One region of the Bradyrhizobium sp. USDA 4502 genome, then DNA from elsewhere that is predicted to be linked to it. Evidence: riboswitches for the same ligand, from Rfam matches in the RefSeq annotation. Region 1 holds a riboswitch; the other holds the start of a gene.

What was found. Region 1 has a riboswitch for S-adenosylmethionine ahead of metX (homoserine O-acetyltransferase MetX). Riboswitches for the same ligand answer to the same signal wherever they lie in the genome.
Region 2: another riboswitch for S-adenosylmethionine. It lies ahead of ACVW1B_RS38690 (O-succinylhomoserine sulfhydrylase); the one in region 1 lies ahead of metX (homoserine O-acetyltransferase MetX).

Annotation. Positions count from the first base shown of each region.
Region 1 is NZ_JBSSGF010000001.1:6,526,480-6,541,355, forward strand. It holds gene metX (homoserine O-acetyltransferase MetX) at 1-1,101, opposite strand, end outside; SAM riboswitch at 1,187-1,266, opposite strand; gene ACVW1B_RS30530 (chorismate mutase) at 1,440-2,303, shown strand; gene hisC (histidinol-phosphate transaminase) at 2,403-3,500, shown strand; gene ACVW1B_RS30540 (prephenate/arogenate dehydrogenase family protein) at 3,505-4,437, shown strand; gene ACVW1B_RS30545 (VOC family protein) at 4,992-5,189, shown strand; gene ACVW1B_RS30550 (hypothetical protein) at 5,436-6,287, shown strand; gene ACVW1B_RS30555 (Bug family tripartite tricarboxylate transporter substrate binding protein) at 6,323-7,312, opposite strand; gene ACVW1B_RS30560 (hypothetical protein) at 7,409-7,918, opposite strand; gene ACVW1B_RS30565 (IS4 family transposase) at 8,126-9,289, opposite strand; gene ACVW1B_RS30570 (hypothetical protein) at 9,449-11,017, opposite strand; gene ACVW1B_RS30575 (antibiotic biosynthesis monooxygenase family protein) at 11,138-11,587, shown strand; gene ACVW1B_RS30580 (DUF2125 domain-containing protein) at 11,629-12,816, opposite strand; gene ACVW1B_RS30585 (gamma-glutamylcyclotransferase) at 12,970-13,566, shown strand; gene ACVW1B_RS30590 (hypothetical protein) at 13,584-13,877, opposite strand; gene ACVW1B_RS30595 (efflux RND transporter permease subunit) at 13,883-14,876, shown strand, end outside.
Region 2 is NZ_JBSSGF010000001.1:8,311,375-8,326,250, reverse strand. It holds gene ACVW1B_RS38730 (4-amino-4-deoxy-L-arabinose transferase) at 1-1,255, opposite strand, end outside; gene ACVW1B_RS38725 (methylated-DNA--[protein]-cysteine S-methyltransferase) at 1,415-1,993, shown strand; gene ACVW1B_RS38720 (helix-turn-helix domain-containing protein) at 2,003-2,842, shown strand; gene ACVW1B_RS38715 (VOC family protein) at 2,898-3,257, shown strand; gene ACVW1B_RS38710 (SRPBCC family protein) at 3,386-3,802, shown strand; gene ACVW1B_RS38705 (MATE family efflux transporter) at 3,983-5,425, opposite strand; partial or broken gene ACVW1B_RS38700 (hypothetical protein) at 5,555-6,605, opposite strand; gene ACVW1B_RS38695 (2'-deoxycytidine 5'-triphosphate deaminase) at 6,767-7,873, opposite strand; SAM riboswitch at 8,008-8,087, shown strand; gene ACVW1B_RS38690 (O-succinylhomoserine sulfhydrylase) at 8,164-9,357, shown strand; gene ACVW1B_RS38685 (SDR family NAD(P)-dependent oxidoreductase) at 9,409-10,182, opposite strand; gene pimD (pimeloyl-CoA dehydrogenase small subunit) at 10,309-11,454, opposite strand; gene pimC (pimeloyl-CoA dehydrogenase large subunit) at 11,640-12,830, opposite strand; gene ACVW1B_RS38670 (acetyl-CoA C-acyltransferase) at 12,998-14,185, opposite strand; gene pimA (dicarboxylate--CoA ligase PimA) at 14,182-14,876, opposite strand, start outside.

The DNA of each region.
Region 1 (14,876 bases):
CCCCTTGTCGGTCTCGATCTCGGCGAACGACACCCGCGCGCTCGACGCATTCAGCGCATGCACCAGCGCGCGCGATTCCGAGGTCGGAAACAGCCAGTCGCTGGTGAACGACACCACGCAGAACCGCGTCTTGATGCCGGTGAACGCCTTCGCCAGCACGCCGTTGTGGTCGGCGGCGATGTCGAAATAGTCCATCGCGCGGGTCAGATAGAGATAGGAGTTGGCATCGAAGCGCTCGACAAAGGACGAGCCCTGGTAGCGCAGATAGCTCTCGACCTGGAAATCCGCATCGAACGAGAAGGTCGGCAGCTCGCGGTCCTGCATCCGCCGTCCGAACTTGCGATGCAGCGCGGCGTCCGAGAGATAGGTGATGTGCGCGGCCATCCGCGCCACCGCCAATCCGCGGTGCGGATGGGTGTCCTCGTCGACATAGCGGCCGCCGCGCCAGTCCGGATCGGCCATCACGGCCTGGCGGCCGAGCTCGTGGAACGCGATGTTCTGCGCCGAGTGGCGCGTCGAGCAGGCGATCGCGAGCGTCGAGAACACGCGCTCCGGATAGGCCGCGGTCCATTGCAGCACCTGCATGCCGCCCATCGAGCCGCCGACCACGCAGAACAGCGTCGTGATGCCGAGACGATCGATCAGCATCGCCTGCGCACGCACCATGTCGGGGATGGTGATGATCGGGAAATCGAGTCCCCACACCTTGCCGGTCGCGGGGTTCAACGACGCAGGGCCGGTCGAGCCCATGCAGCCGCCGATCACATTGGAGCAGATGATGAAGTACTTGTCGGGATCGATCGGCCGGCCGATGCCGACCATGGTCTCCCACCAGCCGGGCTTGCCGGTGACGGGATGGATGTTGTTGACATGCTGATCGCCGGTCAGCGCGTGGCAGACCAGGATCGCGTTGGAGCGGTCGGCATTGAGCTCGCCATAGGTCTGGTAGGCGATCTGGAATGGTGCGAGATCGACGCCGCAATCGAGCTTGAGCGGCTGGTCCATCCCGAACTTCGCCACCAGTGACGACGGATGGTCGGCCTCATGGGCGCGATCATCGCTCGGGGTTTGTGGGCTCGGTATCGGACGCACGTTGCTCATCTAGGCGACCCTGCCTCCGCGCGGGAGGGCTCGACGGACCTCAGGCCAATAAAAAACCCGGCCTGAACAAAGGTTCGGCCGGGAGCTGATAAGGTCCCCGGCCTGTTTAGCGAGTTGTTTAACGTGGCTGCAAGCCGGCCGGCTCAAATGACCACGGGACGCAGGGAACGTAGTCCCCATGCCCCCCGCCGTCAAGACAGCCCTGCCCACGGCCAATTGGTTAACCGAATGCGCAAGGCACGCCTGCGACGTTTCTCTTTGCTTTCGCTGCCCGTCTTTCCTAATCAGGGACCTGTCCGACGCGGCAACGGGCCGCCCCGACGACAAGGTTTGAGAGCATGTCCAACCCACCCCCGTCGCCGCCCTCGCTGCAGGATCTGCGCAAGGAGATCGATGCGATCGACGAGCAGGTACACCGCCTGTTGATGGCGCGCGGCGACATCATCGACCGCCTGATCCAGGTCAAGAAGACCCAGGAGGTCGGCTCGGCATTCCGCCCGGCACGCGAGGCCAGCATGATGCGCGAGCTGGTGCGGCGTCATCGCGGCATCCTGCCGCTCGACACCATCGAGAGCATCTGGCGCGTCATCATCTCGACCTTCACCTATGTGCAGGCGCCGTTCGCGGTGCATGCCGATGTTTCGGTCGGCGAGTCGGCCATGCGCGACTCGGCGCGGTTTCACTTCGGCTTCGTGGTGCCTTACGTGTCGCATTTCAGCGCACAGGCCGCGGTCGAGGCGGTGGCGAAGTCGAAGGGCGACCTCGCGCTGGTCTCCGCGATCGCAAGCCGTACGCCGTGGTGGAATGCGCTCGAGGCCAGTGGCGCGCCGAAGATCATCGCGCGGCTGCCGTTCCTCGAACGCGCCGACCATCCCGCCGCGCTGCCGGTGTTCGTGATCTCGCGGGTCGCCGACGACGCCATGGTCACCGAAGTGCAGACCTGGAGCGTGCGCGTCTCCGGCTGGAACGCCGATGTCGCCCGGGCGCTTGCGCCGCTCGCCGAGATCGTCGCGGTCCCCGACACCGCTTTCGACGGCGCGGCGCTCCTGGTCTCGGTCACCGGGCAAGACCTTAAGAACAAGGGTTTCGAGGCCATCAAGCTCGCCCTGATCAAGGCCGGCGCCTCGGTCCGCTCGTCGGCCCTCGTCGGCAGCCACGCAACGCGCTATACGGTGCCCTCTAACGGATCGGCCAGGACCTGAAGTAAGAGCCAGCCGCCCGTCCAGGCTTTTGTTTTGACGCGTTTTCTTCACGCGAACCGGTATCCACTTCGCTCGAAAACGCTCTGTTCGGAGTTGATGATGTCCCGCCCCGTGCCGAACCCCGGCATCCTCGATATTGCGCCCTACACGCCCGGCAAGAGCCCGGTGCCGGAACCGGGCCGCAAGGTGTTCAAGCTGTCCGCCAACGAGACGCCGTTCGGGCCGTCTCCGAAGGCGATCGCGGCCTACAAGGCGGCGGCTGACCATCTCGAGGACTATCCGGAGGGGACCTCGCGCGTGCTGCGCGAGGCGATCGGCCGCGCCTACGGGCTCGATCCCGACCGCATCATCTGCGGCGCCGGCTCCGACGAAATCCTCAACCTGCTGGCGCACACCTATCTCGCGCCCGGCGACGAGGCGATCTCGACCACCCACGGCTTCCTGGTTTACCCGATCGCCACCATGGCGAACGGCGCCAGGAACGTGATCGCGGCCGAGACCAATTTCACGGCCGACGTCGACGCCATACTCAAGGTGGTGACGCCGCGCACGAAACTGGTCTGGCTCGCCAACCCGAACAATCCGACCGGCACCTACATCCCGTTCGACGAGGTCAAGCGGCTGCGCGCCGCGCTGCCGTCGCATGTGCTGCTGGTGCTCGACGCCGCCTATGCCGACTACGTCTCGCGCAACGACTACGAGCTCGGCATCGAGCTGGTCGCGACCACGGACAACACGGTGGTGACGCACACCTTCTCGAAGATCCACGGCCTTGCGGCGCTGCGGATCGGCTGGATGTTCGGGCCGGCGCATATCGTCGATGCCTGCAACCGTATCCGCGGTCCGTTCAACGTCACGACGCCGGCGATGCTGGCGGCGGTGGCGGCGATCGAGGACACGGCGCATGTGCAGATGTCGCGAACCCACACCGAACAATGGCGCAACTGGCTGACCGAGGAGATCGGCAAGCTCGGGCTGAAGGTGACGCCGAGCGTCGCCAATTTCGTGCTGATCCATTTCCCGACCGACAAGGGCAAGACCGCGGCGGAAGCCGACGCCTATCTCACACGGCGCGGCCTCGTGCTGCGCGCACTCAACAATTACAAGCTGCCGCATGCGCTGCGCATGACCATTGGCACCGAGGAGGCCAACCGCCTCGTGGTCGAGGGGCTGCGCGACTTCCTGGCCGGAAAGTGACATCGTGACCACCGCCCCGCTCTTCCAACGCATCGCGCTGATCGGCTTCGGTCTGATCGGCGGCTCGATCGCGCGCGGCGCGCGCGCGCAGGGGCTGGTCGGCGAGATCGTGACCACCGCGCGCTCGGAGAAGACGCGTGCGCGCGTCGCCGAACTCGGCATCGTCGATCGCGTCGTCGAGACCAACATCGAGGCGGTGAAGGATGCCGACCTCGTCATCCTCTGCATCCCGGTCGGCGCCTGCGGCCCGGTCGCGGCCGAGATCGCCGAACATCTCAAGCCCGGCGCCATCATCTCCGACGTCGGCTCGGTGAAGGGCGCCGTCGTCAAGGACATGGCGCCGCATCTGCCTGACGGCGTCCACTTCGTCCCGGCGCATCCGGTGGCCGGCACCGAGCATTCGGGGCCGGATTCCGGCTTCGCCGAGCTGTTCATCAACCGCTGGTGCATCCTCACCCCGCCCGAAGGCACCGATCCCGCGGCGACCGACCGGCTGCGCGCGTTCTGGGCCGCGCTCGGCGCCAAAGTCGAGATCATGACGCCCGACCATCATGACCTCGTGCTCGCGATCACCAGCCATCTGCCGCATCTGATCGCCTACACCATCGTCGGCACCGCCGACGAGCTGGCGCAGGTGACGGAATCCGAGGTCATCAAATTCTCCGCCGGCGGCTTCCGCGACTTCACCCGCATCGCTGCCTCGGACCCGACGATGTGGCGCGACGTGTTCCTCGCCAACAAGGACGCCGTGCTCGAGATGCTCGGCACCTTCAACGAGGATCTGTCGAAGCTGACCCGCGCGATCCGGCGCGGCGACGGCGAAGCGCTGTTCGACCACTTCACCCGCACCCGGGCCATCCGCCGCGGCATCGTCGAGACCGGCCAGGACTCCGCCGCACCCGACTTCGGCCGGCCGCATGCGAATTTGAAGACGTAAGCGGGACGACTTCTCTCCATTCGTCGTCCCGGCGAAAGCCGGGACCCATACTCCGCGGCGGGTGTGGTTGACGGGACTCGTCGTCCCAGCATCGCGCAACAATGACCAGCTGTGGTTATGGGTCCCGGCTTTCGCCGGGACGACACCGAGTGTGTTGCGCTGCTTGTGGGTCACACGTCCGCATTCTCGCGACATGAATCGCTGATTGCCCGTCGGATTGTGTCGCCGCAGGGCCGACCCACCTACCGGCGGACGGAGCGAGCTGATAGCCTCCAGCAGGAAAGCCGGCGCGTCGCCGATGACAGGGAGCGATCAGATGATACTCAGTCCGGATCATGTGACGATCGCAGTGGCCGACGCCGGCCCGGCGATCGCGTTCTTCGCACTGCTCGGCTTCAAGAAGACTCACGTCGCGACCATCGACGGCGGCGTTCCCGCCCGGTACATGGGCATGCCGGCCATGAGAGCGCAGCACATCACCCTCGCACTCGAAGGAGCGGATTTCGAAATCCAGCTGCTTCAGTTCGACCCGCCCCCCGGGGACCGATCCGGGGGTGCACCCGACCAATCTGCGAAAGCTGGGCTTCAATCACCTCGCCTTCCGCGTCGACGACATCGAGGCGGCCACCGCGCACCTGGTGGCCAACGGTGTCACCATGCTGAGCGAGGAGATGGACTACATCAGCCGGAAGCTCCGGCTGTTCGAGGGCCCGGAGGGCATCACCTTCGAGTTGGTGGAGCGGGACGCCTGAGACTACGCTGGCCAGGGCCGTTTGCATTGCCCCAAGCGGCGCGGAATGATGTCGGCTTTTGACCCGAGCGGACCCGATCTCCGGCTAGCCCGGGCCAATATCCCGCCCCATTATCACGAGACCTCGGGCGCGCTATCATCCGGCCATTCTTTGGACAAGACTGAAGGGAGTGCTGGAGGCTGATCGCCCCTGACGGATAGCCGAGTCGGCACTCTTGGGTGACATTGGACGGAAAGGGAAACGTCGATGAACTCCACACCCACTCCGAACCCAGTTGGATCGAACGATAGCCCGAGCGCGCGCGCCGACGAACGACTCGCGGAAGCCCAAAAGCAGATTGCGCGCGCCGATGAAGAACTCACGCGCTTGAGTGAACAGCTCGCGAGAATGGAGCGCGATGCCGCGTCCCACCCGTCGGCAAAGCCAAACCCGCCCTCGGTCGGACCTAACCCTGCTTCTTCCGGGCCGAGCCCTGCTTCTTCCGTACCTGGCTCGCAATCGCCGCCCGGAAGACCGGTATTCCGAGCGCTCACCGCCTTGTCGGTGGCAGCCTGTATCGTGGTCGCTGCCCTGGCTTTGCAGTCGTCATATGGCGGGGAAGCCAAGCTGCTTGTCGCCCGTTGGGCGCCGCAGCTCGTTTCAACTCCATCATTGCCGCCGGATGATCCGCAGCCTCCGGCCCAGCCCGCTCCACCTACCGTTCAGGTCGCCGCGGCAGACGCCGCTCCGCCCCAAGCGACGCCGTTGCCTCAGACCGCACCACCGCAGGACGCCGCGCCGACAGCCAACCCAGCCCTTCCCGATCAGGCGCAGCTGCTGCAAACGATCGCACGCGACCTCGCAAATGTTGAACGAAATATCGAACAACTAAAGGCGAACCAGCAACAGATGGCCCGCGAGAGCTCCAAGGCCATTGAGGAACTCAAGGCGAGCCAGGAAGAAATGAAACGGGCGCTCGCGAAGGTTTCCGAGCCGAAGGCGTCACCGCCTCCGGCACAGCCGGCTCCGGCCGCGCGCAAACCCGAGCGGACGTCTATCCCGCCATACGCAAGAGCGCGGCCTCGTATCCCGAGGGAGTGGTTCTACGACGAATGGTGACCGTCGATCTAGCCATCCTTCAGTTCCGGATCGCTTCAAGCCGGCGGCAGGCCGAGTGACCGCGCGGCCTCCATCCAGACCGGCAATTCGCGCTGATACAGCGCATTGCTGTCCTTGAAGCCGATCGCGGGCTCCAGCACGAAGGTCGCGAGCACCTCCTTCACCTTCGGATCGCTATTGGCGGCGACGCAAATCTCCGACAGCCGATCGACGATCGGCTGCGGCGTCGCCTTCGGCAGCGCCCAGCCCGAGAAGCCGCTCACGGTGAAGAACTTCGACGTCGCGCCCTGCTCGGGCAGCGTCGTGATCTCGGGAATCGCGTCGACCTTCTTCGAATGCACGGCGAACGCGACACCCCGGTTGCTCTGCAGGACGGTTTGCGCGGCGGTGTAGCTGCCCATCGCGACATCGAGCGTGCCTTCCGCGAGCCCGGTCCACATCGGTGCCTCGCCGCGATAGTGGATCGGCTCGATGGTGAGGCCATACTGCTTGTTGAGCTCGTTGATCGTCATGTGCGGCGCGGAGCCCGCGCTGTAGGTGCCGAAATTCACCTTGCCGCTACTGCGCGCATAGGCGACGAATTCCGCCAGTGTCTTGACGCCCAATTTCGGGCTCGCGACCAGCAGCAGCCCGGCGCCCGGGATCACGCTGACCAGCGTCAGATCCTTGTCCATGTCGTAGCCGGGGTTCTTCATCATCGCGCGGTTCATCACGTAAGTGGTCGAGATCGAGCACAGGATGGTGTGACCGTCAGGCGCGGCGCGCGCCACCTCGGCGGCGCCGATCGAGCCCGAGGCACCCGCCTTGTTCTCGATGACGACGGTTTGCCCGACTTGCCTTGCGATGAATTCGCCGAAGGCCCGCGCCAAAAGATCGGTCTGCCCGCCGGCGGGATAGCTGCAGATCATGCGGATTTGCCGCGAGGGCCAGGCGGCTTGCGCCGAGGCGCCGCGCGGCAGGAAGGGCATCGCGGCGGCCGCCGCTCCGGCAGCGATGACGTGACGGCGACTGAATTTCGCTGGCATTGAAGTCCCTCCCGATTTTTTGGTGAGGGTATCGCATCGGCCAGTCGCAGCTACGGGACAGATTGGCGCAGCGGGGCCGCAGGTCTGCGACGGCGCTCACCGCCGCAGCCGTTGATCCCGGATCGGCCCCGCCGATAGCGCGGCGGCCTTCTGCGCCGGCCGCTGACGGCCGACGAGGCCGGCGGTCGCCAGCATGACGCCGCCGCCGAACCACCACGAGCCGATCACGAACTCCCAGGCGCGCGGCGGAATCTCGTCGAACACGATGCCGTAGACCGACACCAGCGCAGCCAGCGCGGCGAGGAAGATGCCGCCCGCGCTCACGAGCTCGACGGCATCGATGCGACCCGTACCGCGCATCGCGGGCTTGGGAATATCGATTCCGAGATAGAAGCCGGCGGCGCCGATCACGATCGTCGTTGCGATGAAGACCAGCGTGCCGAAGACAGCGACATGGCCCTTGGCGAGCTGGGCGGCGACGAAGGTGCCGGCCATGGCACCGGCCATCGCGAGGCCAGTTCGCTGCAGCACATGCGCGGCGCGGCTGACCATCATCAATTCGCGCGCGATCACGGCCCTCTGCTTCGGTCTGGTCACGATCCTCATGTGCGGTGTTCCTTTGCCGGTGGTGCACTCCCTCTCCCCGTTCTTACGGGGTCGAGACAAGCGAAGCGTGCTCTTGGAGGGTTGGGGTGAGGGGCCGTCTCCGCATAGATGGTGATAGCAACGTTTGCGGAGGCTCCCCCTCACCCGGAGCGCATCTAACGATGCGCTCCGACCTCTCCCCGCGCGTGCAGGGGTGTCCGGGGAAATTCAGGCATAGCGGAGCTCCATCTGGTCAGGTGAGATGGTTGATTTCCGACGGCTGGGGTTGATGGGCGGAGGTTTGTCGATGGCAGCGAGGGATCGACGCGAGAGCAGGAGCTGGCCGACGAGTTCGGCGAACCTGAGCGGGAGCATTTTGATGCAGTTGGTGTGAGCGGCGATGCGCAGCAGCAGGTAGGCAATCATCGCAGCGAGCACCTGAAGGCGGATCGCGTTGTCGTTGGCGCCGAGGAACTTGCGAATATCGAGATGCTGCTTGATCCAGCGGAACAGCAGCTCGATTTGCCATCGGCTCTTGTAGAGGGCGGCGATCTCGACGGCGCTACGGGCAAGGTCGTTGGTCAGGAGTGTGATCTTGCCGCCTTTCTCGCGTCTGATCTTGATGCGGCGGAGCGGGATTGGAAGGCGCGAATCGCCCTTGCTGGTGAGCTTCACCTCGTCATCGGCAAGGATTTCGAAGCCATCCCCGTTACGCTTGCGGATGGCGCGATGCCTGAGCGAGCGAAGACGGATGCTCGTCTTCGCCCGGGTAACGAAGAAAGCCTTGCTATCATTGATCTTCTGCCACCAGTCGAAACGGCAATAGCCCTTGTCAAACACATAGGTGGTGGCGGGCTGGATTGGGGTCTGTCGGCCGATCTCGATGTCATTGACGTTCGCGGCCGTCATCTCGACGCAGGTCGGGACATCGCTCCTTGGGTCGTAGACGACATGCAGCTTCATGCCGCGGATGCGGCCGTTCCACGTCGCCCAACTGCAGACCTTGCCGAGCGGGATCGGACTGGCGTCGATCAGACGCACCATCTCCATGCCTTCACTCCGCAGCTGGCGACGCGCCATCGCCGACAGCGCCGCAAAGGTTTGCGCGAAAATGCCGATCGGACGGCGGGCATTGGCATCGGACAACGTCGAGCGCGACAGCTTGCCGGTTCCCAAGTGATAGTGATGCTGCGAATTGGCGTTGAAGCCAGTCACCACCCCGCGCAGACTGCTGTTGCCGCTAAGCTGGGCATAGATCAGCGCCACCAGATGATCCCAGCTCCTGAACGACTTGTCGTAGGCATCCCCGTCCAGACGATCCACAACCGTCTGAAACTGCCGTCGATTGATCGGTTCAAGCAGCCTTCCAAAAATGCTACCGCGATATCGCATGCTCGGCCCTCTGTGTCTCGACAACCAGAAAAGACCGATTTGCCTCGGTCCTGCCGAGCATGCACCGCGACACAGTGAATCATTCCCCGGACACCCCTGCCGCGCGTGGGGCGAGGTAACCAGAGTTCGTAGCTCGGCTCGAAATGACATCGTCACGCCCTAGAACGGGTAGTAGCGGATCTGGGTCATGACGATGTGGTCGTCGGTCTTCGGCGCGCCGCCGACACCCTGGAAGGCGAAGCGCTGGGTGTAGGAATATTGCGCGCCGGCCTTGATGGTGCCGTAGGAGCCCTTGAAGATCGTGTCGTAGAAGCCCGCGGTGTACTGCCTCACCTCCGAAGTGTTGCCGTTACAGGTCGCGGCCAGCGAGTTTTCGATGTTGCAGCCGAGATTGTTGTAGAGCGGATTGCCGTAGCCGAACGGCACCGTGCCGACATTGGAGAAGGTCGCCTTGGTCTTTTCGAGCCCGGCATAGGCGTAGAGATCGAGCGACGGCGTCGTGTGCCAGACCGAACCGACCAGGAAAGCCGTGATCGGCAGCGGCTGGATCGAGCCGTCCTGGCGCACGGTTGCATCCGGGAATGGCGTTGCGGTGAAGCGGCCCAGCGCACCGTAGGAGGCGGAGGCCTGCACCTCGAGCAGCTTCGGCACGATCTCGGCCGAGAGGTGGCCGCCGAAGCTGACCGTGTTGACGTCGTGATTGGCGAAGTTGAAGCGATCATAGAAGTCGCGGTAGAGCGCCCACGCCTCGACATGCAGCTTGTAGGGCCCGAGCCGCGGATCCCACGCGCCCTTCACGGTGAAATCCGGAACGTGGTTGAGGCTGACATTGTTCAGGCTGTTGAAGAAGCTGCCGCCCGGACCGGTGAGATTGACCAGCAGATTCGGATTGAGCACGCCCTGCGGGCCAACCGCCGGCGTGCCGACCAGCGGGTTGTTGCCGCCGAAAAAGGATGTCTGCGGGTTCTCCGCCGAGACCGCGAGCTTGAACTCCGGCCCGATGTCCTGCCAGACCCGGACGCCCGGTTGACGCGCGCCGAGGAAGCCCGGCACCAGCTCGAAATCGATCACGCCCGGCGTATCGGCGCCTCGCGGATCGATGCCCGCCTTGCTTGGCGTGTTCAGCGACCATGATTGGCCGGCGAGGACATGCAGGCCGAGATCGCTGCGGTCGATCTCGATGCTGGCCTGCCGCAGCCGCGGATTGAACGAATTGGTCGCGACCGAATTGGCGGTCTGCGCCGCGCCCTCGAAATCGAGCTCGCCATAGCCGGCGACGTGGATGTTCTCCGTGGCGTTGGCTTCGGCGAGCACCGAGAAGCGGGTCTGGCGCGCGGTGAAGCGCGACTCGCCGGTGTTGTAGTTCTTGCTCTGCGGGAACGGGATGAAGTTGTAGACCGAGCCCGAATCGGAGGCGAGGTTGCGGCTGCGATAGATGCCGGTGAGATCGACCCAGCCGCCGAAGGTGAAGGTGACGCCCTTGTAGCAGAGCTTGCCCGATGCGCAGGGATCGAACGGCACCGGCGCCTTCGCCGTCATCTGCGCGTTCTGAATTGCGTTCTGTCTTGCGGCCAGCGCCTCCTCCTTGCGCGCCTGCGTCTCCATTTTCTGCTCGAGCTGCTTGAGCCGTGCCTTCAGCGCACGCAGCTCGGACGCATCGTCCTCCGCCAACGCCGAACCTGCCGACAGCAGCATGCTGCCGAGCAGAATTCCCCCGAGAATTCGCATCGCTTCTCCTCCACACGAGGTTGCTTCCTCAGGCGAGAGAGAGCGGTACTCGGGGAGTGATATTCGCACCGGGGCGCATTATTCCGGTCACGTTTTTCTCATCGCGGCGGCGGGAATAGATTGCCGAGACCGACGATAGCGCGCGCGAAACGTCTAGGGTGGAGGCGTAACAACACCGGCCGCGATTTCGAATTGTGTTCGGGCGATGGTTTTCAACCTGCCACGGACATTGGATCGACGGAGGACTGCAACATGATCGGTGAAGTCATTGTCGTTGGTGACTTGAAGTTACGGGAGAACGCCCCGCTCGACGAATACAACCGGCTCGGCGAACGCATGTACGACATTGTCAGCCGCCTTCCGGGCTTCCTGTCGGTCAAATCATTCAAGGCGGCGGATGGCGAGGAGCTCACCCTGTTTCGCTTTGCTTCGGAGGAGGCGCTCGAAGCTTGGCGCCATCATCCCGACCATGTCGAAACCATGAGGCGAGGACATGCCGAGTTCTACGCCAGCGGCTTCCTGCAGATCTGCAAGGTGATCCGCGAGATCGGCCCGTTTGAGCACGCCTGACAGTGCGTGGACGAGCTCGCGTCGGCGCAATCCGCCGCGGCTCAGAACAGCGGCGGAATCTGCGCGACTTTCAGCGGCCCCAAGAACACCGCGCCGTCGGCGAAGCGCAGCGGGAAGCTGCGCGCCTTCTTGCCTTCGAGGGTAGCCTCGGTGCCGAGCGAATTGACGCCGGCGGAAATGCCGGCATTGGCGTTCTGCTTGATCACCTTGCCGAGGCCGGGGATGGCGCGATCCAGCGCGCCAAAGAGATTGCTGAGGTCCTGGCTCTTCACGCCGGGCGCGACGCGATCAAGCGTTGCCTGCGGCACGCCCTCCTCCAGCATCTTGTCGATGCCGAGCGCGGGGATGACGCGCTCGAGGCCGGCGACCGTCATCTGCAATTCGCCCTCGATGCGCCCTTGCGCGTTGAGGCGCAGCGTGCCGGCCGCGACCGACAGCACATCGCCCTGCTCGATCCGCGACTGCTGGATCTCGACGCTGCCGCCGGCGGCCTGGATCTCGCGGAAGCGATCGGGCCAGGGTTTCGGCGAGAAATCCTTCAGGCCATTGAGCCGCGCATGGATGTCGGCGTTGAACGGCTGGGCGAGCAGCGGATGCACCTCCTGCAAGGTGCCGCCGGCAATCTGCAGCACGGCCTCGATCGCCGGACTGTCCGGCGCCGAGCCGTCGACCTGCCTGCCGTGCAGCTCGATGTGATTGACCCGCGCCAGCGGCGCCGGCGCCGCGCCGCCGGTGCGGTCGATGGCGAGATCGTCGAACACCAGCGAGGCGCGCTGCGGCGGCGCCGGCAGGCCGACCACGCTGCTGCGTGCCTTGCTCCAGCTCACCGACAGCGTCGGCTGCGCGCCGCGCTCGGCGATCGTGGCCGGGCCCTTGAATTCGGCGATCACGAGCTTGGGATCGTAGACCTGCGCCACGACCAGGATCTCGGCGAGCCGCGCCACGAACGCCATCTGCGGCGCGGCGGTCTGCGAGACCAGCATCACGCTCGGATCGGTGCAGCGGACCTCGAACCGGAACGGGTAGCCCGCCACCGAACGGTCCCCGCAATCATAGACCCGGCCGGCCTTCGCCTCCTGCGCGCGCCAGGCATCGGCCTGCACGCCGACCTGCGAGGCGGCGAAGAACCAGAAGGCGCTCCACGCGACCGCGGCGATCAGGACCGCGACGGGGATGGCATAAAGGCCGAAGCGCGAGCGGCGGCGGGAGGCGGAGGTCTGATCCGACATGCAGGTCCTTTGGCGGGCGAATTTGTCAAAATCTAAGCGGCCGCGAGCCTTGAACAAGCCCCGAGCAACCCCTGAGCGAGCCTTCAGCAAGCCTTGGAAACAACACGGAATCCGCTTCGCTTCGACTGCCCGTTCTGCTAGCCCATCAGCGCGATGTCAGCAAATCCTCCCCATTCCGAAACCGACGGCGACCTCTGGGTGTTCGGCTATGGCTCACTGATGTGGAAGCCGGGCTTCGAGTTCCTGGAACAGGTGCCGGCGCGGCTGATCGGCGAGCATCGCGCGCTCTGCGTTTATTCGTTCGACCACCGCGGCACGCCGGAGAAGCCGGGCCTGGTGCTCGGGCTCGACCGCGGCGGCGCCTGCCGCGGCATCGCGTTCCGCGTCGCCGCCCGCCTGCGCCACGACACCATCGCCTATTTGCGCGGACGCGAGCAGACCACCAACGTCTATCGCGAGGTGATGCGCTCGGTGTGGCTGGAGAATGCGGCGCGCGAGCGCGTCAGCGCGCTGGCCTATGTGGTCGATCGCGGCCATGTGCAATATGCCGGGCGGCTGTCGCTCGCCGAGCAGCAGCGGCTGGTGCTGCAGGGCCACGGCCGCTCCGGCAACAACCGCGACTATGTGCTCTCGACAGTGGCCTCGATCGAGAAGCAGGGCTTTCGCGACACGCAGCTGCACCAGCTCGCGACGATGCTGCATGATGCCCACGCGGCGCGTCACCCGCTGCAGGATGCCCGGGATGCGTAAGGCTGCGTCGCGAGGCTCTACTTAGTTCGCTTGGCCAGCCGTCGTTTAACGACCTCGCCGAGCGGACTATCCGGCGACTTGCGGAATGCCTTGAGCTTCTTCATTTGGCCTTTGCGCAGTGCTTGCGACTGCGCTTCGCCACCATCATCGATCAGCCTTTGTAAACGGGTTGTTGCCAGATCCGCGTTTTTCGGTGTGCGGCGCGGTGCATCCGGCAAATCGCGGCGGCGGTATGGCGGCGCCCTGTGACATTTAGGCTTTTGCATCGCGGCGCGGACGGATACAAGCTGATCCGCAAACAGCGCTCGCAAATTCGATGAACCTCTCCGCCCCCTTTGTCCGACGGCCGGTCGGCACCACGCTGCTGTCGCTTGGCCTCGTGGTGGCGGGCATCATTGCGTTCTTCAAGCTGCCGGTGTCGCCGCTGCCCGACGTCGACATCCCGACCATCATGGTGCAGGCGACGCTGCCCGGCGCCAGCCCGGCCGACGTCGCCTCCACGGTGGCAAGCCCGCTCGAGCGCCATCTCGGCCAGATCGCCAGCGTCACCGAAATGACGTCGGTGTCCTCGCTCGGCTCCGCGCGCATCACGCTGCAGTTCGACATCGACCGCGACATCAACGGCGCCGCGCGCGACGTGCAGGCGGCGATCAACGCGGCGCGCGCCGACCTGCCGACCAATCTGCGCGCCAATCCGACCTACCGCAAGTTCAACCCGGCCTCGGCGCCGATCCTGATCTACACCTTGACCTCGGACACGTTGACGCCGGCCGAGCTCTATGACGCCGCCTCCACCGTGCTGGCGCAGAAGCTGTCGCAGGTCGAGGGCGTCGGCGAAGTCTCGGTCGGCGGCGGCTCGCTGCCCGCGGTGCGCGTCGAGCTGATCCCGCCGGCGCTGTACAAATACGGCATCGGGCTCGAGGACGTCCGCGCCGCGCTCTCAAGCGCCAATGCGCACAGCCCGAAGGGCGGCATCGACGTCGGCAACCAGCGCTACCAGATCTACGCCAACGACCAGGCCCGCAAGGCGGCCGACTACAGGCCGCTGGTCGTCGCCTACCGCAACGGCGCGGCGGTGCGCCTGACCGATGTCGGCGACGTGATCGATTCCGTGGAGAATGTGCGCACGCTCGGCCTTTCCAACGGCAAGCCGGCAGTCGTGATGATCGTGTACCGGCAGCCGGGCGCCAACATCATCAAGATGGTCGACACCGTGAAGGGGCTGATGCCGCAGCTGAAGGCCTCGGTCTCGCCCGCGGTCGACATCACCCTCGCGATGGACCGCTCGAAGACGATCCGGGCCTCGCTGC
Region 2 (14,876 bases), 1.8 Mb from region 1:
GCTGGAAACGGACATTGTAAAGTGCGAGGCCGCACAGCTGCGGATCGCTGCGCAGTTCGGCGGCGAGCCGCGCCGCGCCGACACCGCGCGTCCAGTAGTCGCGCATCCCTTCGCTGGCGCCGGCGAGCGTCACCGAGAGCAAGGCCCAGCCGCCGGTGACGATCGGCAATGCCCAGCGGCGCCACCCGGGTTTTGCGCGCAGCCATTGCACCCAATCGGCCGATCCCAGCGCCGCGACGATGATGAACAGTGCCACCGACAAGAAGACGAAGCGGTATTCCTTGTGGGCGATCAAGCTGTGGAAGACGAGGTTGACCAACGCCACGGCCAGCAGCAGCGGCGCATGCCGCGCGCCGCGCCAGATCGCGGCGAGCGGCAACACGATCGCCGCCGACCACACGATCAGGAAGTTGGCGAGATAGGCCGAAGGCGGCGTCACGCCGAACTCGGTCGCGCGATCGTGCAGCAGGTTTTCCTTGATGTTGCCGATCAGCCAGGCGAACGGCATGGCGCCATGCGCAAGGTCGATCGCGGCGGTGAGCATCAGCGCGGCGAGACCGCCCGCGATCATAGGAATCAGGTCTCGCCAACGCATCCAGCAGGCGCCGAGCGCAAGCACGGCGATGGCCGGCGCGTACTGAAAGCGGCAGACAAAGGCGAAAGCGAGCAACGCGCCGCCGATCGCCAGATGCCGCGGCGACGGACGGCCGGTCACCAGCAGCGCCGCCGGCACGACCAGCGCCGTCGCCAACGGCTCGCCCAATGTGTGCGGCGCGAGCAGGATCAACTCGAACCAGACTGCCGCAGCGAACGCCGCGACGATGGCATGGGTTCGCGAAATCCGTGCACCAAAGAACCAGGCGCTGACCACGATCGACAGTGACGCAGATGCGGCGACCAGGCGCGGCACCAGGAAAGCGCCCTCGCCCCCCGGCGCAATCAAGCCGCCCACCGCGACCGGCCCGGCCAGCAATGTCGGCAGGAACCAGCCGCGAATGCCTTCGCGCCACTCCCACGTCAAAATGCCGTCATGGCCGAGCATCCGCCACGCCGGCTCGAGATACTGAAAGATCTCGTCCGGATACATCACGTTGGGCCAGAGCGCGGCCGCAAGGCGCAGGACCAATGCCAGCAACAACAATGCGAACAGCGGATGAAGACGCCCGGTCGATGTCCCGGCCACGGCTGTGCTGCCGCGCGCCCCATCCGCGCCGGTGCTGGTCATCGTTCCGCCGATCGTACCGTGGAGCAGCATGCTGACGACCAGATAGCGGGCAAAGCCTTTAAGATGCGTGACTGATAAATTGGCGGGGTCACACAGAAGGGGCCGCGACATGGTTAGCTAAACGTCAAGATTCCGGATGCGCGCGCCGGCGACAATGTTAGGATCGCGCGCATGGGGGCGGGTGGCGTCATGGCGGGGCGTGGGCATACCATTTTCGACACGGCGATCGGCCGATGCGGCATCGCGTGGGGCGAGCTCGGCGTGGCTGGCGTGCAGCTTCCCGAGCTGCGCGAGATCGAGACCCGCAAGCGGCTATTCAAGCTTTATCCTGACGCGCGCGAGATGCGGCCTCCCGAGGAGGTCGCTGTCGCGATCGAGGGCATCGCCGCGACCTTGCGCGGCGGCATTGGGGACCTTGCCGGCGTTGCGCTCGACATGAGCGGCATCCCGGCCTTCAACGCGCGCGTCTACCAGTTTGTCCGCACCATTCCCCGCGGCGAAACCCGGACCTATGACGAGGTGGCGAGCGCCTTGCGCGCGTCCGGCGCGGTCTATTCGGTGGCACAGGCGCTCGGCCGCAATCCCTTCATGGTCATGGTGCCCTGCCACCGGGTGCTCGAGGCGGGCAATTATGCCGGCCGGATCTCGCCGAACGGCGGCAGCATCTCGAAACGGCGGCTGCTCTCGATCGAGGGCGCCCAGCCGACCACCAGCAAGACCCTTTTTGATGTGCTGCTGCCCGTTGCACGGCTCCGGCCGCAAGCTTAAATCCGGGGTATGGTCCGAACCACGCTGCTGCAGCGCGATCGCATCACGGTGAACGAGTTCCGCTGCACGGCGGAACCCGGCGACAAGCCGTTCGCCGAGCAGTTCGCCTGCCACTCGGTGTCCTATGTGCGCAGCGGCAGCTTCGGCTGCCATTGCCGCGGCCGCTTCCATGAGCTGGTGGCAGGCTCGATCCTGGTCGGCCATCCCGGCGATGAATACACCTGCACGCACGACCACGTGGTCGGCGACGAATGCCTGTCGTTCTTCCTGGATCCGGAGCTGGTCGAGACCATCGGCGACCGCGCAGCGGTCTGGCAGGTCGGGTCGGTGCCGCCGCTGCCGGAACTGATGGTGATCGGCGAGCTGGCCCAGACGGCGGCAGCTGGCAACAGCGACGTCGGCCTCGACGAGATCGGCCACCTCCTCACCAGCCGCCTTGTCGAGCTGGTGTCCGACCGCAAGGCAAAGCCTCTCACCGCAGGCTTGCGCGATCGCCGCCGCGCCGTCGAGGCCGCGCTGTGGATCGACGCCAATTCGCCGCATCAGATCGACCTCGACGATGCCGCGGAGCAGGCCGGCTTGAGCACCTTCCATTTCCTGCGGCTGTTTTCAGCCGTGCTCGGCGTGACCCCGCATCAATATCTCGTGCGCTCGCGGCTGCGCCATGCGGCGCGGCGACTCGCCGATGACGACAGCCCGGTCACCGACATCGCCTATGACGTCGGTTTCGGCGATCTGTCCAATTTCGTGCGCAGCTTCCACCGCGCCGCCGGTGCCTCGCCGCTGAAGTTCCGCCAGGCCTCGCGCGGCGACCGCAAGATTTTCCAAGAACGTCTCGCGCTGCAATAGCTAGGCTGCTCCGGTCCGCGCGTCTTTTGATGCGCCCAACGACTGGAGATTTCCCATGTACGACCATATCGGATTGCGCGTTGCCGACCTCGACGCCAGCGTGCGCTTCTACACCGCAGTGCTGGCACCGCTCGGCTTCGTGCTCTGCTCGCGCGACGACAGCGGCGCCGGCTTCGGCCCGAAGTGCGAGCCCGCGCTCTGGCTGCATTTGCACAAGGGCAAGGCGCAAGGTGGCGCGCACATTGCGTTCCGCGCGCCGAGCCACGACGCGATCAAGACATTCCATACCGAAGGCCTGAAAGCCGGCGGCAGGGACAACGGCGCGGCGGGCCATCGCAAGGATTACAGCCCGACCTATTACGCGGCGTTCCTGCTCGACCCCGACGGCAACAATGTCGAGGCGGTGTCGACCTAGCACACCACAGCTCCGCCGTCATTGCGAGCGGAGCGAAGCAATCCATCTTTCCGCCTGCTGCGGTGTGGATTGCTTCGTCGCTTCGCTCCTCGCATGACGACACATCTGAAACCAACGAGGATTGAACGATGGCTTCCATTCACAAGGATATCCCGATCGACGCGCCGGCAGATCATGTCTGGGACGCGTTGCGCGATTTCGGCGCACTGCATACGCGGCTGGTGCCGGGCTTCGTGACTGACACGCAACTGGACGGCGACGTCCGCACCGTCAGCTTCTCCAACGGCACCGTGGCGCGCGAGACGCTGGTCGATTGCGACGACCAGCGAAAGCGGCTGGTCTATGCGATCAGCAGCGAGCGGTTGAAGCAGCATTCCGCCTCGGTGCAGGTGTTCGCCGAGGGCGACACGCGCTGCCGCGTGGTGTGGATCGCCGACGTGCTGCCGCACGAGGTCGCGCCCTACATGGACGCGCAGATGGATCTCGGCGCGGCGGCGATGCAAGCCGCGATGGCCAAATCGGCCAGGGAGAAGAGCGCGGCGTGATCCGCTAGGTCATGCGACTGGCCGCGCATTTCGAACTATGACCGTCACCCTGAGGAGGTCGCGAAGCGACCGTCTCGAAGGGCGACAGCCCCGCCGTTTCTGCGAGCGCACGCCGAAACACCTGGGCCGTCGCCCTTCGAGACGCCGCTTCGCGGCTCCTCAGGATGACGGGTTTAATATCTACGACAGCGCCGGCTGCGCCTCGGCGACCGGTGCCGACTTGCCCCAGCGCGTCAGGATCACGCTGAGGCAGGACAGCACGCCGAGCACGCCCATCGAGGCGGCGGCGAGTGCGAAGAAGTTCTGCGCGCTCGCCTCATGCGTCGACAGCCACCAGCCGCCGGTGCCGATGAAGATCAGCCGCGCTGTCTGCGCCAGCACCGGGCCCAGCACCTTCGCGGCACCCTGCGAGGAGAAATACATCGACATCGCAAGGCCGATGAACGCGTACATCGGCGCGGCGGTCGAGAGATATTGATGGCTGGTCGCCCGCACGTGCGGATCATTGGTGAACAGATTGACCCAGAGGTCGGGGAAGACGGCGATGAAGCTGCCGACCACGCCGACCGCAAGGAACGACACCGTGCCCGCGGTCCAGGCGATGCGCCGGGCCCGCGCGACGCGCTCGGCGCCGACCGCCATGCCGATCATCGGCACCGAGGCGATGCCGACCGCGAAGGCGACCGAGGTCAGCATGAATTCGAGCCGCGCGCCGATGCCGTAGCCGGCGAGCACCGCGGTGCCGAACTGCGCCAGCATGTGGGTGAAGATCGAGATCGTCAGAACCGACTGCAACGGCGAGAAGCAGGACACCGCGCCGACCTTGAGGATGTCGATGAACATCGCCCATTGCACGCGCAGCCCCTTGAGCTTCGGCTTCACGCGGGCACGGCCCGAGAACAGATACCAGCCCATCACGCTGATGCTGATCGAATAGGCGATCAGCGAACCCGCCGCGACGCCGCGCATCCCGAATTGCGGCACCGGCCCGAGGCCGAGGCCGAGCGTGCCGCCGAGAATGATCTGCCACACCGCCGAGGACAGGATCATGGTCGACGGCAGCTTCATGTTGCCGGTGCCGCGCAGGATGCCGGCCATGGTGTTCATCAGCCAGGGCAGGATCGCGCCGCCGAAGAACACCTGCGAATAGGCGATCGCCTGCGCCAGCACATTGCCCCGGCCGCCGAGCAGTTCGAGCAGGCGCGGGCCGAAGATCAGCATGCCCAGCATGAACGTCAAACCAAAGGTCAGGCCGATCAGCAGCGCATGCATCGCCAGCGTCGAGGCGCGCTCGATCTCGCCGGCGCCGAGCGCACGCGCGATCGCGGATGCGACGCCGCCGCCCATCGCGCCGCCGGACATCGTCATGGTCAGGATCACGCAGGGAAACACCAACGCCATCGCCGCGAGCGACTCGACGCCGAGCCGGCCGATATAGGAGGTCTCCGCGATCACCACGCAGGTGCCGGCCGAGAGCGCGATCACGTTCGGCCACGCCAGCCATAGCAGCGTGCGCAGGATCGGCCCGTCGAGCAGCGCATTGCGCGCCGGCTTGGTCACCGGCGGCGGCAGCGGCCGCTCTTGTTCGTCGACAGGAATTTCGGCGAGGCCGAGATCGGACATTTGTACTCCCACGCGCGATCTGGGGAGCCGCGCCATGGTGTTTCCCTACCATGGCGGCGGCGGAATCCACGTGCGCGGGGCGCAAGGGGGGCCTGCGCGATTGCAGGTGAACCCGGATGAACCTTGGGGCTAGCCGATCGACCAGACGAACGGCGCGCCGGCGGCGCTGTTCGGCTTCAGATGCACCGGAATATGCCGCCCGCAGCCGGCGGCCAGCCCTTCGAACAGGCCGGTCAATACGCTGGCGCAGGCCGGATGATAGTCGGCCACGTCGGCCATCAGCTTCCAGCCCTGCTGGCGGATTTCGAACTGGCCCTCGGATTCGGTGATGTCAGCAATATCGTCCTGCGACTCGAAGAGAGTGCGCAGGAATGCGGCAAATTCCGTGGCACGGCCACGGCGGCCGCCGAGCGCCTGCGCGACCTCGTCGTAATACTGCATGCCGATCAGTCTGCCGGTGAGATGCAGCAGATAGCTCGCATCCTCCGGGCCGAACACCTGCACGATGACCGGCGCGGCCGTCTTCACATATTCCATCGCGTAGTTGCGATAGGCCTTTTCCAGCCGCGGCTTCGGCCAGCTGTCGACCGGCAGCGCCGGCGCGGTGTTCGGATCGAATAGCGGTGCCTCGAGATGGCGCGCGAACACCAGGCGCTGGTCGAGCTCGAGCGGATGATCGTACTCGCAGTAATAGCCCTCGAGCCCGTCCTGGCCGTCGACGCTCTGCTTGGTGCAGACGAAGCCGAGCCGCAAATCCCCGAGTGCGACGCCGTTGTTGGCGTGCCAGCCGCGCAGCATCGCGCGCGAGACCTCGCCGGGCACGCCGCAGATCGCCGTGCCCTTCCAGATCCAGCGCGGCGGGCGGATAGCGGATCCAGGCCTTGCGATCCGTCTCATACATGTATTCGACATGCACGCCGCCGATCCAGTTGGAGAGGTAATGATATTGCGCGGCCGCGACCGCCGGCGGCAGGCCGTCGAGGCCGAGCTTCTTCAAGCCAGGGAGAAAGCGTTCCTGCTGCTGGCGGCGAAACACACGGAAGACGAACTCGGCGGCATCGGCCGTGCCGCGCCGCGTGACGACGGTGAGGATCAGGCCGGTGAAGAAGGCGTGATAGAGATCGGCGACGCTGCGCCACTTCCGCCACTGCGTTTCGCGCGCGTCCTGCTCTCCGGTCATGTCTGCTCCCGCTGTTCTTGTTGGCGAGATAAAGCCTCGCGCGCGTAATCGTAGCCCGGATGGAGCGAAGCGCAATCCGGGGCAGCTCATTGCGCGTATGCAGCGTCCCGGATTTCGCTAGCGCTTCATCCGGGCTACGGAATTAAGCGCGCGAAACGGAATTACACGCGAAAATGCTTGGAAAGCTTCAGGCCCTGCGCCTGATAGTTCGAGCCGATGCGCTGGCCATAGAGAGCATCGGGGCGCTCGAGCATCCGTTCATAGACGAGGCGGCCGACGATCTGGCCATGCTCGAGGATGAACGGCACCTCGCGCGAGCGCACCTCCAGCACGGCGCGCGCGCCCTTGCCGCCGGCGCCGGCATAGCCGAAACCAGGATCGAAGAAGCCGGCATAATGGACGCGGAATTCGCCGACCAGCGGATCGAACGGCACCATCTCCGCGGCGTAGTCCGGCGGCACCTGCACCGCCTCTTTCGACGCCAGGATGTAGAACTCGCCGGGATCGAGAATGAGACTGCCGTCGGGCCGGGCCTTGATCGGCTCCCAGAAGTCGTCGACGGCATAGCCGCCGCGGCGATCGACATCGACCACGCCGGTATGGCGCTTGGCGCGATAGCCGACGAAGCCGCCCGAGCTCTCGCCGGAAAGATCGACGGAAAGCGCAACGCCATCGGAGAGATCGGCATCGTCGATATCGACCAGCCGCTCGGCGGCATGCAGCGCATCGAGCTCGTCGGCGGTCAGCGTCGCCTCGCCGATCCGGAAGCGGACCTGGCTGAGCCGCGAACCCTCGCGCAGCAGCACGGGAAACGTCTTCGGGCTGATCTCGGCGTAGAGCGGGCCGTGATAGCCGGCGCCGATCATGTCGAAGCGGCGGGTACCGTCGGCGATCACGCGGGTGAAGACGTCGAGCCGTCCGGTCGAGCTCTTCGGGTTGGCCGCGGCCACGATCTCCGGCGGCAGCGCCAGGCTCTCCAGCAGCGGCACGATGTAGACGCAGTTGGTCTCCAGCACCGCGCCGTCGGACAGATCGATCTCGTGCAGCTTCAGCTCGTCGATCCGCTCGGCGACAGTGGCATCGGGTCCCGGCAGGAAGCTGGCGCGGACCCGGTAGGCGATGTCGCCAAGGCGCAGATCGAGGCTGGCCGGCTGGATCTGGCTCTCGACGAAGTCATAGGCGGGCAGAATGAGGCCGGCCTCCGCCATCTCCGCGATCATGCGGTCGGGCAGGATTCCGTTGGATTCATCTTCCAGCGTGAACGACACGATGCGGTCCCTCGGCGATCCCTCGAGATGGCCCAAAAATCATACTCCAGGCGGCCATCAAGCCCCAAAATATGGGCTTTTACGGGTTATCCGATGACCGTCTTGACGGAAAGGGCGCGAGGGAATATCAGCTGCACTTATCCCGTGGTGATTTGAGCCGGCCGGCTTGCAGCCACGTTAAATAAGTCGCTAAACAGGCCGGGGACAGTGTGATCCCGGCTTGTGGAGGTTGCTCCAGGCCGGTTTTTTTGTGGCCATTCTCCAGGGGAAATGGCCACCTCGGAGGTCACATGTCTGAATCTGAAACCACGGCCCGCTTTCGTCCCGAAACCCGCCTTGTCCATGGCGGCACGCTGCGCTCGCAATTCGGGGAGACGTCGGAAGGGCTGTTTCTCACCCAGGGCTACGTCTACGACACCGCCGAGCAATGCGAGGCGCGCTTCAAGGGCCAGGACCCCGGCTTCATCTATTCGCGCTATTCCAACCCGACCATTGCGATGTTCGAGCGCCGCATGATCGAGCTCGAGGGTGCGGAAGCCGCGCGCTCGACCGCAACCGGCATGGCCGCGGTGACCACCGCGATCCTGGCACCGCTGAAGGCCGGCGATCATGTGGTGGCCTCGAAGGCCCTGTTCGGCTCCTGCCTCTACGTGGTGCAGGACCTGTTGCCGCGCTACGGCATCGAGACGACCCTGGTCGACGGCCTCGATCTCGACCAGTGGCAGCGCGCATTGCGGCCGAACACCAAGACCTTCTTCCTGGAGAGCCCGACCAATCCGACGCTCGACGTGCTCGACATCGGCGCGATCGCAGAGATCGCGCATAGCGGCGGCGCCCGGCTGATCGTCGACAACGTGTTCGCGACGCCGATCTGGCAGAGCCCGCTGTCGCTCGGCGCCGACGTCGTGGTCTATTCCGCGACCAAGCATATCGACGGCCAGGGCCGCTGCCTCGGCGGCATCATCCTGTCGTCGGAAGCCTTCATCGCCGAGCACATCCATAATTTCATGCGCCAGACCGGGCCGTCGCTGTCGCCGTTCAACGCCTGGGTGCTGCTGAAGGGGCTGGAGACGCTCGGCGTCCGCGTCCGCGCCCAGACCGAGAACGCGGCGAAGATCGCCGAGGCGCTGGCGAAACATCCGAAGATCACGCGGCTGGTTTATCCGGGCCGCCCCGATCATCCGCAGGCCGAGACGGTGAAGAAGCAGATGGGCGCCGGCTCGACGCTGGTCGGCTTCGAGGTGAAGGACGGCAAGGCCGGTGCCTTCCGCTGCCTCAACGCGCTGAAGATCTCGCGCATCTCCAACAATCTCGGCGATGCCAAGAGCCTGGTCACGCATCCCGCGACCACGACGCATCAGCGCCTGGCGCCGGAGGCCCGCGCCGAGCTCGGCATCAGCGAAGGTTTCGTTCGCTTCTCGGCCGGGCTCGAGCATCCCGACGATCTGATCGAGGATTTCGAGCGGGCGCTGGAGCAAGTCTGAAGCAACGCGTCGTGGCCGGGCTTGCCCGGCCACGACGGCTTCTCTTGAAGATTAAGTCGCAGCCGTCGTGACGCCGCCGTCGACCACGATGGTCTGGCCGGTCATGAAGGTCGACGCGTCGGAAGCGAGATAGGCCACAGCGCCTGCGATCTCGTCGGGCTCGCCGATGCGGCGGAGCGGCGTCGATGCGGTGCGGCGCTTCAGATTGTCCGGGTCCTCCCACAGCGCGCGGGCGAAATCGGTCTTCACCAGGCCCGGCGCCACGCAATTGACGCGCACGCCCTTCGGGCCCCACTCGCCGGCGAGGCTGCGGCACAGTGCGAAGTCGGCCGCCTTGGAGATGCCGTAGGCGCCGATCACGGTCGAGCCGCGCAGGCCGCCGATCGAGGAGATGATCACGACCGAGCCCTTGCCGCGCTCGGCCATCTGCGGGATCGCCAGTGCGGACAGCCAGATGTTGCTCTTGACGTTGGAGCCCATGATCTTGTCGAAGGCCTCGTCGGTGATGTCGAGCAGCGGGCCGTAATAGGGATTGACCGCGGCGTTGCAGACCAGGATGTCGATCTTGCCGTAATGCTTGATCGTCCCCGAGACCAGCGCCTCGACCTCGTTGCGGCGCGCGATGTTGCAGGGGATGACGAGCGCGTCGCCGCCCGCCTTCTTGATGCCGTCGGCGACTTCCTGGCAAGCATCCGCCTTGCGCGAGGAGATCACGACCTTGGCGCCGAGTTTGGCCAGGAGCTCGGCCGAGGAGCGGCCGATGCCGCGGCTCGAGCCGGTGATGACCGCGACCTGGCCGGTGAGATCGAACGGGGTGTTTTTCATTGTTGTTGTTTCCCTGTTATTTGCACGTCATTCCGGGGCGCGACGCAGTCGCGAACCCGGAATCCAGAGGTTACGGCGCCAGATTCCGGGTTCTCGCTTCGCGAGCCCCGGAATGACGGAGATGGCTCAGGCCAACAACCCGCCGCCCTCGCTGACGCGACGGAGGTGGTAGTCGGTGTCGCCGAGCGTGTTCTCGATCATGGTCAGCCGCTTGAAGTAGTGGCCGATCTTGGCTTCCATGGTCATGCCGATGCCGCCATGAAGCTGGATCGACTGCTGGCCGACGAACTTCAGGGACTTGCCGACCTGCACCTTGGCGGCGGCAACCGCCGACGCACGCTCCTTGGCATCGTCGAAGTCAGACGCCATGGTGGCGAACATCGACATGCTGCGGGCCTGCTCAAGCGCCACGAACATGTCGGCGGCGCGGTGCTGCAGGCTCTGGAACGAGCCGATCGCAACGCCGAACTGCTTGCGGGTCTTGATGTACTCGACCGTCTCCTTCAGCGACTCGTCCATCGCGCCGACCGCTTCCGCGCACAGCGCAATGCGGGCTTCGTCGGCGACGCGTTCGATCAGAGGCAGGCCGTTCCCGGGATCGCCGATCGCGGCGTCAGCACCGACCTCGACATTGGTGAAGGTGACGTCGGCGGCGTGCAGGCCGTCCTGGGTCGGATAGCCCTTCCTGGTGACGCCCTTGGCATCCGCCGGAACCAGGAACACGCCGATGCCGGTCTTGTCGCGCTGGCCGCCCTTGGTGCGCGCGGTCACGATCAAGGTCTGGGCGTTCTCGCCGTTGAGCACGACGAACTTCTCGCCGTCGATCACCCAGCCGTCGCCTTTCTTCTTCGCCGTGGTCACGACATCAAACAGGTCGTAGCGCGAGTTCTTCTCGAGCTGGGCAAAGCCGAAGGTTTTGCTGCCGTCGATGATGCCGGGAATGTGCTTGGCCTTCTGCTCGGCCGAGCCGCCATGGCGCAGAAAACCGCCGGCGACCACGACGGTGGCGAGATAAGGCTCGACCACCAGCGCCTTGCCGAGCGCTTCCATCACGATCATGGTCTCGACCGCGCCGGCGCCGAAGCCGCCGTCGGTCTCCGCGAAGGGCAGACCAAGCAGGCCCTGCTCGGCGAGCTTGCTCCAGAGCGCTTTGCTCCAGCCGCCCTTCTCCTTCATGTACTTCTTGCGCGCATCGAAGTCGTAGGCATCCGCCAGCAACCCGTCGACGCTTTCCTTGAGAAGCCGCTGCTCCTCGGACAGATCAAAATCCATGTTCGTTCCCTTAACTAACTGATCGTTGTTCAAGCCGGGGCCTCTTCACCTCGCCCCGCTTGCGGGGAGAGGTCGGATCGCGAAGCGATCCGGGTGAGGGGGTACAGGTCTCTCGGCAGTCGTTGCTCGGAGAGATGCCCCTCACCCCAACCCTCTCCCCGCGAAGAGCGGGGAGAGGGAGAGGATCAAAGCCCCAGCACCGCCTTGCTGATGATGTTGCGCTGGATCTCGTTGGAGCCGCCGTAGATCGAAACCTTGCGGTTGTTGAAGTAGCTCGGCGCGATCTGCGCGGTCCAATCCATGCTCTCGTTGGAACCGGCATCGCCGTGCTCGTCATAGGGCGCGGCGAACGGACCGATGATCTCCATCAACAGCTCGGTCGTGGTCTGCTGGATCTCCGAGCCCTTGATCTTGAGCACCGAGGAGGCCGGATTGGGCTTGCCCTTGCCGTGCTTGCCCTCGTCGGCGACGACGCGGAGCTGGGTCAGCTCGAGCGCCTTCAGCTCGATCTCGCAGGCCGTGAGCTTCTCGCGGAACGCCGGATCCTCGATCACCGGGCGGCCGCCGGCCTCGACCTTGGAGGCCAGCGCGCGGATGCGGCGCAGCCGCTCCTTCGACACGCCGACCCGGGCGATGCCGGTGCGCTCATTGCCGAGCAGGAATTTTGCGTAATCCCAGCCCTTGTTCTCTTCGCCGATCAGGTTCTCGTAGGGCACCTCGACGTCGTCGAAGAACACCTCGTTGACCTCGTGGCCGCCGTCGATGGTCTGGATCGGACGCACGGTGACGCCCTTCGACTTCATGCTGAACACGATGAAGGAGATGCCCATCTGCTTCTTCGCGGCCGGATCGGTGCGGCAGAGGCAGAAGATCATGTCGGCGTGCTGGGCGAGCGTGGTCCAGGTCTTCTGGCCGTTGATGATCCACTTGTCGCCACGGCGCTCGGCCTTGGTCTTCAGCGACGCGAGGTCCGAACCCGAGCCCGGCTCCGAGAAGCCCTGGCACCACCAGTCGTCGACATTGGCGATGCGCGGCAGGTATTCCTTCTTCTGCTTCTCGTTGCCGAAGGTGTAGATCACCGGGCCGACCATGCTGACGCCGAAGGCGAGCGGCTGCGGCGCCGGATAGGACTGCAGCTCTTCGTTGAAGATGTAGTGCTGCACGGTGCTCCAGCCGGTGCCGCCATATTCCTTCGGCCAGTGGGTGACACCCCAGCCCTTCTTGTTGAGGATGCGCCACCAGGTGACCATCTCGTCCTTCGACAGATGGCGGCCTTCCTGCAGCTTGCGCCGGGTCTCCGGCGGCACGTTGTTCTTGAAGAACTCCCGCACCTCCTCGCGAAACGCTATCTCTTCCTTGGTGAAAGCGAGATCCATCGGATCCTCCTTTTGAGCGAAACCTAACGTCTTGTTCCATCGTCGTCCTGGCGAAAGCCAGGACCCATTACCACCGGCCTTCGTTGCCTTGCGAAGGCGACTACCGTCCGTGCCCCTTACCCCGGCCGCGGGGTATGGGTCCTGGCTTTCGCCAGGACGACGGCGAATTACTGCAACACCTCGAACAAACCCGCCGCGCCCATGCCGCCACCGACGCACATGGTGACGACGGCGTATTTGGCCTTGCGGCGGCGGCCCTCGATCAGCGCGTGGCCGGTGAGCCGCGCACCCGACATGCCGTAGGGATGGCCGACCGAAATCGCGCCGCCATTGACGTTGATCTTCTCCGGATCGATGCCGAGCTTGTCGCGGCAGTACAGCACCTGCACCGCAAAGGCCTCGTTGAGCTCCCAGAGATCGATGTCGTCGACCTTGAGGCCGTGGCGCTTCAGCAGCCGCGGCACCGCGAACACCGGGCCGATGCCCATCTCGTCCGGCTCGCAGCCGGCGGAGACGAAGCCGCGGAAGATGCCGAGCGGCTTCAGCCCGCGCTTGGCGGCTTCCTTGTCGCTCATGATCACGGCGGCGCTGGCGCCGTCCGAGAGCTGGCTGGCATTGCCGGCGGTGACGGTGAAGCCCTCGCCGCGCACCGGCTTGAGGCCGGCAAGCCCTTCGGCCGTGGTCTCCGGCCGCGGACCTTCGTCCTGCGACAGCGTCACCTCCTTCATCGTGACGGCACCGGTCGCCTTGTCGGTGACCGCCATCATGGTGGTGATCGGCGCGAGCTCTTCCTTGAACTTGCCGCCCTGCTGCGCGGCCGCGGTGCGGCGCTGGCTCTCGAGGCCATACTCGTCCTGCTTCTCGCGCGAGATGTTGTAGCGCTTGGCGACGATCTCGGCGGTGTCGATCATGGGCATGTAGACCTCGCCCTTGATCTTGAGCAGCGCCGGATCCTGGGCGTGGAAGGAATTCATCTTGTCGTTCTGCACCAGCGAGATCGATTCACCGCCGCCGCCGACCGCGATCTCGACGCCGTCGAAGATCACCGAGCGCGCGGCGAGCGCAATCGCCTGCAGGCCGGAGGCGCATTGACGGTCGATCGTGGTGCCGGCGACTGTCACCGGCAGCCCGGCGCGGAGCAGCGCCTTGCGCGCGATGTTGCCGCCGGTCGCGCCCTGCTGCATCGCCGCGCCCATCACCACGTCCTCGATCTCCCTCGGATCGACCTTGGCCCGCGCCACCGCTTCGCCGATCGCGTGCCCGAGCAGGGTCGCGCCCTCGGTGACGTTGAGCGCGCCGCGATAGGCCTTGCCGATCGGTGTGCGGGCGGTGGAGACGATAACGGCGTCGGTCATGGGCGGAATCCTGATGCGGTCTGTTGTTGCGTGGATTGAGATGTCTCGGTTTGAGCACTTTTGGGCTGCTGCTGGCGCAATTCGTGACGCGACAGCTTTCCAACCGGGGTGCGCGGCAGCTCGTCGACGAACTCGAGCGCTGCCGGCAGTTCATGCTTGCCGACCTTGCCGGTGAGGAACGCGCGCAGCTCGTCGATCGAGAACGCCGGCTGCCCGTCGCGCAGCTTGATGAAGGCCTTTGCCGCCTCGCCGCGGTAATCGTCGGGAATGCCGATCACGATCACCTCCTGCACGGCGGGATGGGTGTAGATCGCCTGCTCGATCATCTGCGGATAGACGTTGAAGCCGCCGGAGATGATCATGTCCTTCTTGCGGTCCACCAGATAGAAATAGCCGTCGGCGTCCATGTAGCCGATGTCGCCGGTGAGGAAGCAGTCGCCGACGAAGGCCTCGGCGGTCTCCGCCGGCCTGTTCCAGTAGCCCTTGGTGACGTTCGGGCCGCGGATACGGATTTCACCGACCTCGCCGACCGGCATCACCCTGGTGGAATCCTCCAGCGACACCACGTCCATCTCGATGCCGGGCAGCATCAGCCCGATCGAGCCCGGCTTCTCCGGTCCCTCCTTGGGATGGCCGGTGCCGGGCGAGCAGGTCTCGGTCATGCCCCAGCCGCTCTTCAGCTTCATGCCGA